DNA from 2 places in the Paenibacillus taichungensis genome. Region 2 is predicted to be linked to the other one. Evidence: riboswitches for the same ligand, from Rfam matches in the RefSeq annotation. Region 2 holds a riboswitch; the other holds the start of a gene.

Region 1 (3,423 bases), 2.0 Mb from region 2:
CGTTGCAAGAGACTTTGCCACTGGCTCCGCTGCAGCGCCATCTTCATTTACGATAGTTACTGCAAGCTGATTCATCCGTGCATTTACCTGATCATATCCACTAAGCCAAATGGTATTAAAAAAAACCTGGAACAATACGGCTGTAATTAACCCGACTACTGTAGCTCCATTTTTCAAAAACAGAAGACTCGTTTTAAAAACACTTTTCATGTTATCCATCTCCTTAAGTTCTATAACTTTTTCTCCGTCCTATATATCGTATTGATATATGACAGTTAATAATATATCTAATCGATATATAAACGTCAATACCTATTTTCTTTGTGGGCAAAAGCAAAAAAAGCCGATACGCTTCTTCACCAGGAAGAATTCGTATCGGCTTTTCGTATCAAGATGGGAGCTCATCACCTTTTTTTATATTAAAAGGCACACCAAGTTAAAATTGATTTCAGGCCAAAGGCGTTATGCCTTGGCTTCCGGTTCATTTTCATTAGGAGACTCAGCTTCAGTCTCAGGCTCCGCACGCTTCGCCTTTGGTTTAGCAAGCTTCTCCATCATTTTCCGTCCTGTCGGTGTTTGGGCAAGCCCACCTTGGGCCGTTTCACGGTGCCTGCTCGGCATCGCACTGCCCACTTCCAGCATGACATCAATGACTTCGTCAGAAGGAATGGCACTTCGTACCCCGGCCAGCGCCATGTCGGCCGCAGCCAGCGCAGTTACGGCACCCAGTCCGTTACGGACGATGCAAGGGATTTCCACGAGGCCTGCGACAGGATCGCAGATGAGCCCTAGTGTATTTTTTAACGCGAGGCCAACTGCATGAACCACTTGCTCCGGCGTCCCTCCACGCAGCTCCACCATGGCTCCAGCGGCCATACCGATCGCAGAACCCACTTCAGCCTGACAGCCACCCTCGGCACCTGAGATAAATGAGTTGTTGGCAATGACATAACCGATCGCTCCCGCACAGAACAGACCGTTCACCAGATGCTCGTCACTCCAGCCAAAACGCTCCTGGGAGCTGATAAATACACCCGGAATGATGCCGCAGGAGCCAGCTGTCGGTGTGGCTACAATCCGGCCCATCGAGGCATTCACTTCCGATACACAAAGGGCATACGCCATGGCCAGTGCAGAGGCATCTCCAGAACAAGTCTCGCCTTTACGAATGTACTCAGCCATTTTTTTGCCGTCTCCGCCAGTCAAGCCGCTGCGTGATGTTGTATCTTCTGTTAGCCCTTTGTGTACAGCTTCCTTCATCACCTGATAGTAATCCGACATCTGCCGCACAACATCCACTTCCGGGATATTCGTCTCCTGAACCTGCTCTTCGATCATCAGCTCGGCAATGGTCTTGGACTCTGCTGTACAGATGGTATTCAGTTCATGTAGATGTTTAAACCGCATCAGGCTCGACCCCTCTCTTCAAATCAATCACGCGAATGTCCAGCATATGATCCAGCGACCGCAGACGGTTCAACATCTCAGGATTCGGCACACCATCCATCTCCATCGCTGTCAGTGCTTCACCATCCCGGGCTTTCCGATCCACTTGCATGTACCCGATGTTCACCCCGGACGAACTGATGGTGGAGGTTACCGAAGCGAGCACCCCTGCTTTGTCCGAATGGCGAAGTACAAGTGTGGGGAACTCTCCGCTGATCTGTACACGAAAATCATTCAATGCATGCACCGATACACTACCACCGCCGATGGAAGCACCGATTAGTGAACATTGGCGGTCTCCGTGCCATAGTTCAATCTTGACCGTATTCGGATGAGGAGCAGGCAGGCCGCTTGTGAAAAACTCTACCTCCATACCCGCTTCCTCTGCATATTGTTCTGCATCCGGTATACGTGGATCATCAGTCACATAATCAAGCAGGCCACCGATCAACGCAAGATCCGTACCATGCCCCTGATACGTATCAGCAAACGAGCCGTATAGAGTTAATCGAGCGCGTTCAGGCGTGCATCCCAGCCACTGACGGGCAATTCGCCCCAATCTTGCCGCTCCAGCCGTATGTGAACTTGATGGACCTGTCATGGACGGACCAATAATTGAAAAAACGTCTTTAAAACGCATCGCAAACCCTCCATTTATAATCGTCATTTTCATCCAGACGTACACCCATAATGTTCCTTTATTACTGAATGATGACATAAGAAAAGGACAGAAGAAGGCCCTAGGCCCTCTCTCTGTCCTCGATACCTGAGAGTTTCATGATAAGCAGCGCGGCGAATCGATGCATCCCTGTATTCACAGGTGATGTCACCCTGCACACCGTGCTGCTTGATCATATACCCCTTGGGTGGCGCAGTTCGCGCACTCTCCAGAGTTGCGTCCAACGATGGTACATTTACCTGAGAGATTAACCGCTGCGCCGGGTGCGTAGCAGCTTGCTCCTTCGGTGCCCGACAGCTGTCATTTTACTCGACATGCCCAGGTCTCTCCCGCTCGCTATCATTCGCTGTATGGAACCATTCTGATCTTGTACCAGAACGATAATTGAAGTTTTTAATACTTTCTCATTAAGATTAATCGACCGGAAGATCAGTGTCAACAAACTTAACGATTTCTTTGCGAATATTTGCTTTTTTCCATTTTATACACAAGATAAACGAACAAACTGTAAACTTTCATCACATGAATGTGTTAATGCGTTTCATCTCGAAAGCGCATACATTGTTCATTTTCTATTAGCCAATATCTGTGTTTAATACTATTTATGTTATGTTCCACTGAACGGTTCGGGTATTCAGGCAACCTTTATTCTGTACTAGAATTGCCGTATTTCTGCCTGTCACCCCACCATCGCCTTGGGCTTCGCCGGTTCATCGTAATACCTGCTTCGGGAAGGAAACATGCTCGTCACCCACAATCCCAACGCAGCTAACAGCATGACCCCAGATACAACTGTATATACCATACGAAGCGACAACTGCTCTGCTATTACCCCTGCAATCAAAATGGAAGCCACCTGTAGCACACTTAACACAAGTCCAAGTACACTGCTCATTCGCCCCATCAGATCGACAGGGATATTATTTTGATAAAAGGTAACCAGGCCGGTATTCGCCAGTGCGGAGCACAGACCGAGCAGAATAAAGGCAACAGCCGCCAGTTCAAACGAGAATGAACGGGCGAACAGGAAATAACCAAGCGCAACCAGAAGTACACCGCCACCCATCATGTGACGGACCGGCAAATGTTTGGCGAACATCCAAACCAGCATGGAACCTGCCAAATAACCGATGCCGGTGATACTCATTAATGCTCCGTACTGTGATTCAGGCAGGTTCATCACCTGACGGATAAACACCACTTCCTGAGCATCCAGCGACATGCCGACCACCAGAATAATCTGGAACAGGGCATATATACCGACCACGTAGCCCGACTTTCGGCTGAAGCTCAGTACA
Region 2 (3,423 bases):
ATATGCTGTTCCCGTGCTTGCAGCGTGAGTACAAAACCACGCTTGCCGTTGCGGTCCGTTGTCTGGCCTACAATGCGGCCAGGAATCCGGCGCATATGAGCCTGGGATACCGCGAAATATCCGCATGTTGGGCCGCCGAGTGATGCGGCGATGCCAAGGGGCTGCGCGTCGCCAACGACGATGTCAGCACCCAGCTTGCCTGGGGCTTCCAGCAGACCCAGCGATAGCGGGTTGGCGCTGACCACGAGCAGGCTCTTGTGCGCATGGGCAAGATCTGCGGCCTGTTTTACATTTTCCACGGCGCCGAAGAAGTTCGGGCTCTGGATCATGACGGCTGCGGTGTCATCGGACACGGCGGCTTGCAGGGCATCCCAGTCTGTTACACCATTTTGATATCCAATCTCAACAATCTCCAGATTGAGGCCGTGAGCATAAGCTTGCAATACCTGACGGGATTCAGGGTGCACGGTGCGTGACACAATCAGTTGTTTGCGGCGGGTTGCCGCTGCGGCCAGATTGCCTGCTTCCGCAAATGCAGTCGCACCATCGTACATACTGGCATTGGCTACAGCCATACCTGTCAACTCACAGATGTAGGATTGAAACTCGAAAATCGCCTGCAATTCTCCTTGGCTGATCTCGGGTTGATAAGGTGTATAGGCGGTATAGAACTCGGAACGGGAGATGACATGATTAATGACGGAAGGTACGTGGTGATCATAAATACCTGCACCCAGGAAACTGGCGTGTGTCTCGAAGTTGGCATTCGCTGCCGCTTGCTTCGACATATGACGTGTCAGTGCATATTCATCGAGTTTGGAGGAAACAGGCAGTTCACCCTGATAGCGAATCTCCTGTGGAATGTCATGGAACAGATCTTCAATCGTTTCCACGCCGATGGTTGCCAACATGGCACTCTGATCCTGCTCGGTCATGGGAATGTAGCGATGCTTGCTCATGCTTGATCAGCTCCTTGAGTAGGTGTCTTTGGCGCACGTGTCCGTTTATGAAAAGGGGTCTTCACGACCTCGGCTTTTAGTTTCTTGCCACGAATCTCAATCTCCAGCGGGGTACCTAGTGCAGCATATTTGCTGTCGATCAAGGCCAGCCCCAGATTACGTTTCAACGTAGGCGACTGAGTCCCTGTGGTCACTTCACCAATCTGCACACCTTCGGCGTAAATGGGATAATGAGGGCGAGGAATGCCGCGCTCCAGTACTTCGATCCCGACCAGCTTGCGGGCAGGTCCATCATTTTTTTGCTGCAACAAGGCTTCATGTCCGATAAACGGTCCTGCATTTAACTTCACAAACATGCCAACGCCAGCCTCCAGCGGTGAGATAGTTGCAGACAATTCCTGTCCATACAGGGGCAGCTTGGCTTCAAAGCGCAGCGTATCCCGGGCACCCAGTCCTGTGGGAACAAGTCCGTGAGCTTCTCCGGCTTGCATCAATCCGTTCCAGACCGCAGCGGCTTGTTCCGCAGGAACGTAGAGCTCAAAGCCATCTTCACCCGTATATCCGGTACGGGATAACAGCAATGTAACGCCGCATACCTTCGCATTTGCCACAAAGCGGAAAGGCTCAATCGAAGACACATCCGTGTCTGTCACCGTTCTGAGAATATCTACTGCCAGCGGACCTTGCAGAGCAAGTAGCGCTGTTTGATCCGAATCATTGGTCATCGTTACGCCAGGCATCATGTGCTGTTGCAGCCATGCCCAGTCCTTATCGATGTTGGAGGCGTTAACCACCAGCATATATTGCTGGTCTTTCAGTTTATAAATCAGCAGATCATCGACCACGCCACCATCCGGATAACACATTAACGTATATTGGGCCTGACCGGTAACGAGTGTTGTTACATCATTAGTGGTCATGTGCTGTAAAAAAGCTTCTGCGTGTTCACCTTGTACGGTGAATTCGCCCATGTGGGATACATCAAATAATCCAGCACGTTCTCGCACCGCTTCATGCTCTTTCTGAATTCCGCTGAATTGTACCGGGAGCTCCCAGCCACCAAAATCAATGCATCGTACGCCTTCATATTGCTGATAGAGTGGAAAGAGTGGGGTTCTAAGCAAATCGGACATCCAATCACCTCGTCATGGGCCGTCAACCGGCCGAGTGTATAACCATGGATCAATGAATCTGGCATCATATTTTATTATAAAAGTAAGGTAAGGACGCGATAGGCAGCGCCGCTCTATAACCTGTTTTCGTTTTTTTGGGAAAAAGGAAAAGGACAGGCCAAAGAATCGGCATGCCAGAAGCACGCTGTATTCTTAGGCTCTGTCCTTGGTACCTGAGAGTTACCCCGCCGCATGATGCAGCAGGTTTCCCCTTGGGTGATCATAACGCCCACACAGGGCGATTAGATGCTCTCCAGAGTTGCGTCCCGTAAAAGTCCTTTTGCCTGAGAGATTCACCTCCGCTTGTCGGTGGTTTACTCCTTCGGCGTTACCGCATGTACACCCTGATTCGGGTGTCAAGGGTAATCTCTCCCTTTACATTCATCCGCGGGTATTGCATAGACCAATTAAACACATTTACTACTCTCATTAAAGCCTGAATCGACTATTGATGTCAAGAACGATATCATAGAAATGAATAAAAAAGCCGAATGATATTTTTAATTCGTTTCATAACGTTCGTCTATTTATAAAGAGTGCGCTTACTTTTCTAATATTCACCATTATATGTAGGGAGAGTGCATTTGAGTTACAGGTATATAAGGAAGAAAAACAAATAAATTGTGAGGTATCTTGACATTTGAATCGAAAATATCATACGCTATGTTCTGGGAAAAAGGTTAAGGTCAAAGAAACGCATGCACTCATTAATGAAAAGCGAGGCGGATATCGATGAGCGAATTGAAAAGTGATTTCCTGTACAGTGAAGAGCACGAATGGGTGCAGACCGTAGGGGAGGATACCGTACGTATTGGTATTACCGAGTTCGCGCAGCATCAGCTGGGTGACATTGTGTTTGTGGAATTGCCTGACCTGGAATCGGATGTAAAAGCGGAAGACGGCATTGGAACGATTGAATCCGTCAAAACCGTTTCGGATTTGTTTTCTCCTGTCAGTGGAACGATTATTGCTGTGAATGATGCATTGCAGGATTCCCCGGAGCTGGTTAACAACTCTCCATATGAGGAAGGCTGGATGATCGAGATTCGTGTTGAGGGCGACCTGACAGCAGCACTTTCCACGTTGATGAACGCGGATGCGTATCGTAAACATACGGAATAATATTAAGGTACAATTCACCGATTGGATAGAGTTTTAGCTTGATGCAAAAGTTTTTTTAAGGTAATAAAATGAATCGATGATTATAGATCCGAATGGTGATATTGCTTATTCGGAGAATACTTAGGCGCAATTGCCTCATCTGAATCAGGATGAGGTCATTGCGCTTTTTC

What was found. A riboswitch is a leader RNA that binds a small molecule or an ion and turns the genes downstream of it on or off. The one in region 2 is predicted to bind glycine.
Region 1: it holds a riboswitch for glycine, as region 2 does, so the genes downstream of both, sdaAB (L-serine ammonia-lyase, iron-sulfur-dependent subunit beta) here and gcvT (glycine cleavage system aminomethyltransferase GcvT) in region 2, are expected to answer to the same signal.

The regions. Positions count from the first base shown of each region.
Region 1 covers NZ_CP194720.1:5,547,223-5,550,645, forward strand. The annotation lists gene ACR1R9_RS24945 (YhgE/Pip domain-containing protein) at 1-210, opposite strand, end outside; gene sdaAA (L-serine ammonia-lyase, iron-sulfur-dependent, subunit alpha) at 463-1,407, opposite strand; gene sdaAB (L-serine ammonia-lyase, iron-sulfur-dependent subunit beta) at 1,397-2,086, opposite strand; glycine riboswitch at 2,198-2,339, opposite strand; glycine riboswitch at 2,344-2,467, opposite strand; gene ACR1R9_RS24960 (MFS transporter) at 2,805-3,423, opposite strand, start outside.
Region 2 covers NZ_CP194720.1:635,740-639,162, forward strand. The annotation lists gene gcvPA (aminomethyl-transferring glycine dehydrogenase subunit GcvPA) at 1-959, opposite strand, end outside; gene gcvT (glycine cleavage system aminomethyltransferase GcvT) at 956-2,092, opposite strand; glycine riboswitch at 2,290-2,390, opposite strand; glycine riboswitch at 2,394-2,516, opposite strand; gene gcvH (glycine cleavage system protein GcvH) at 2,864-3,253, shown strand.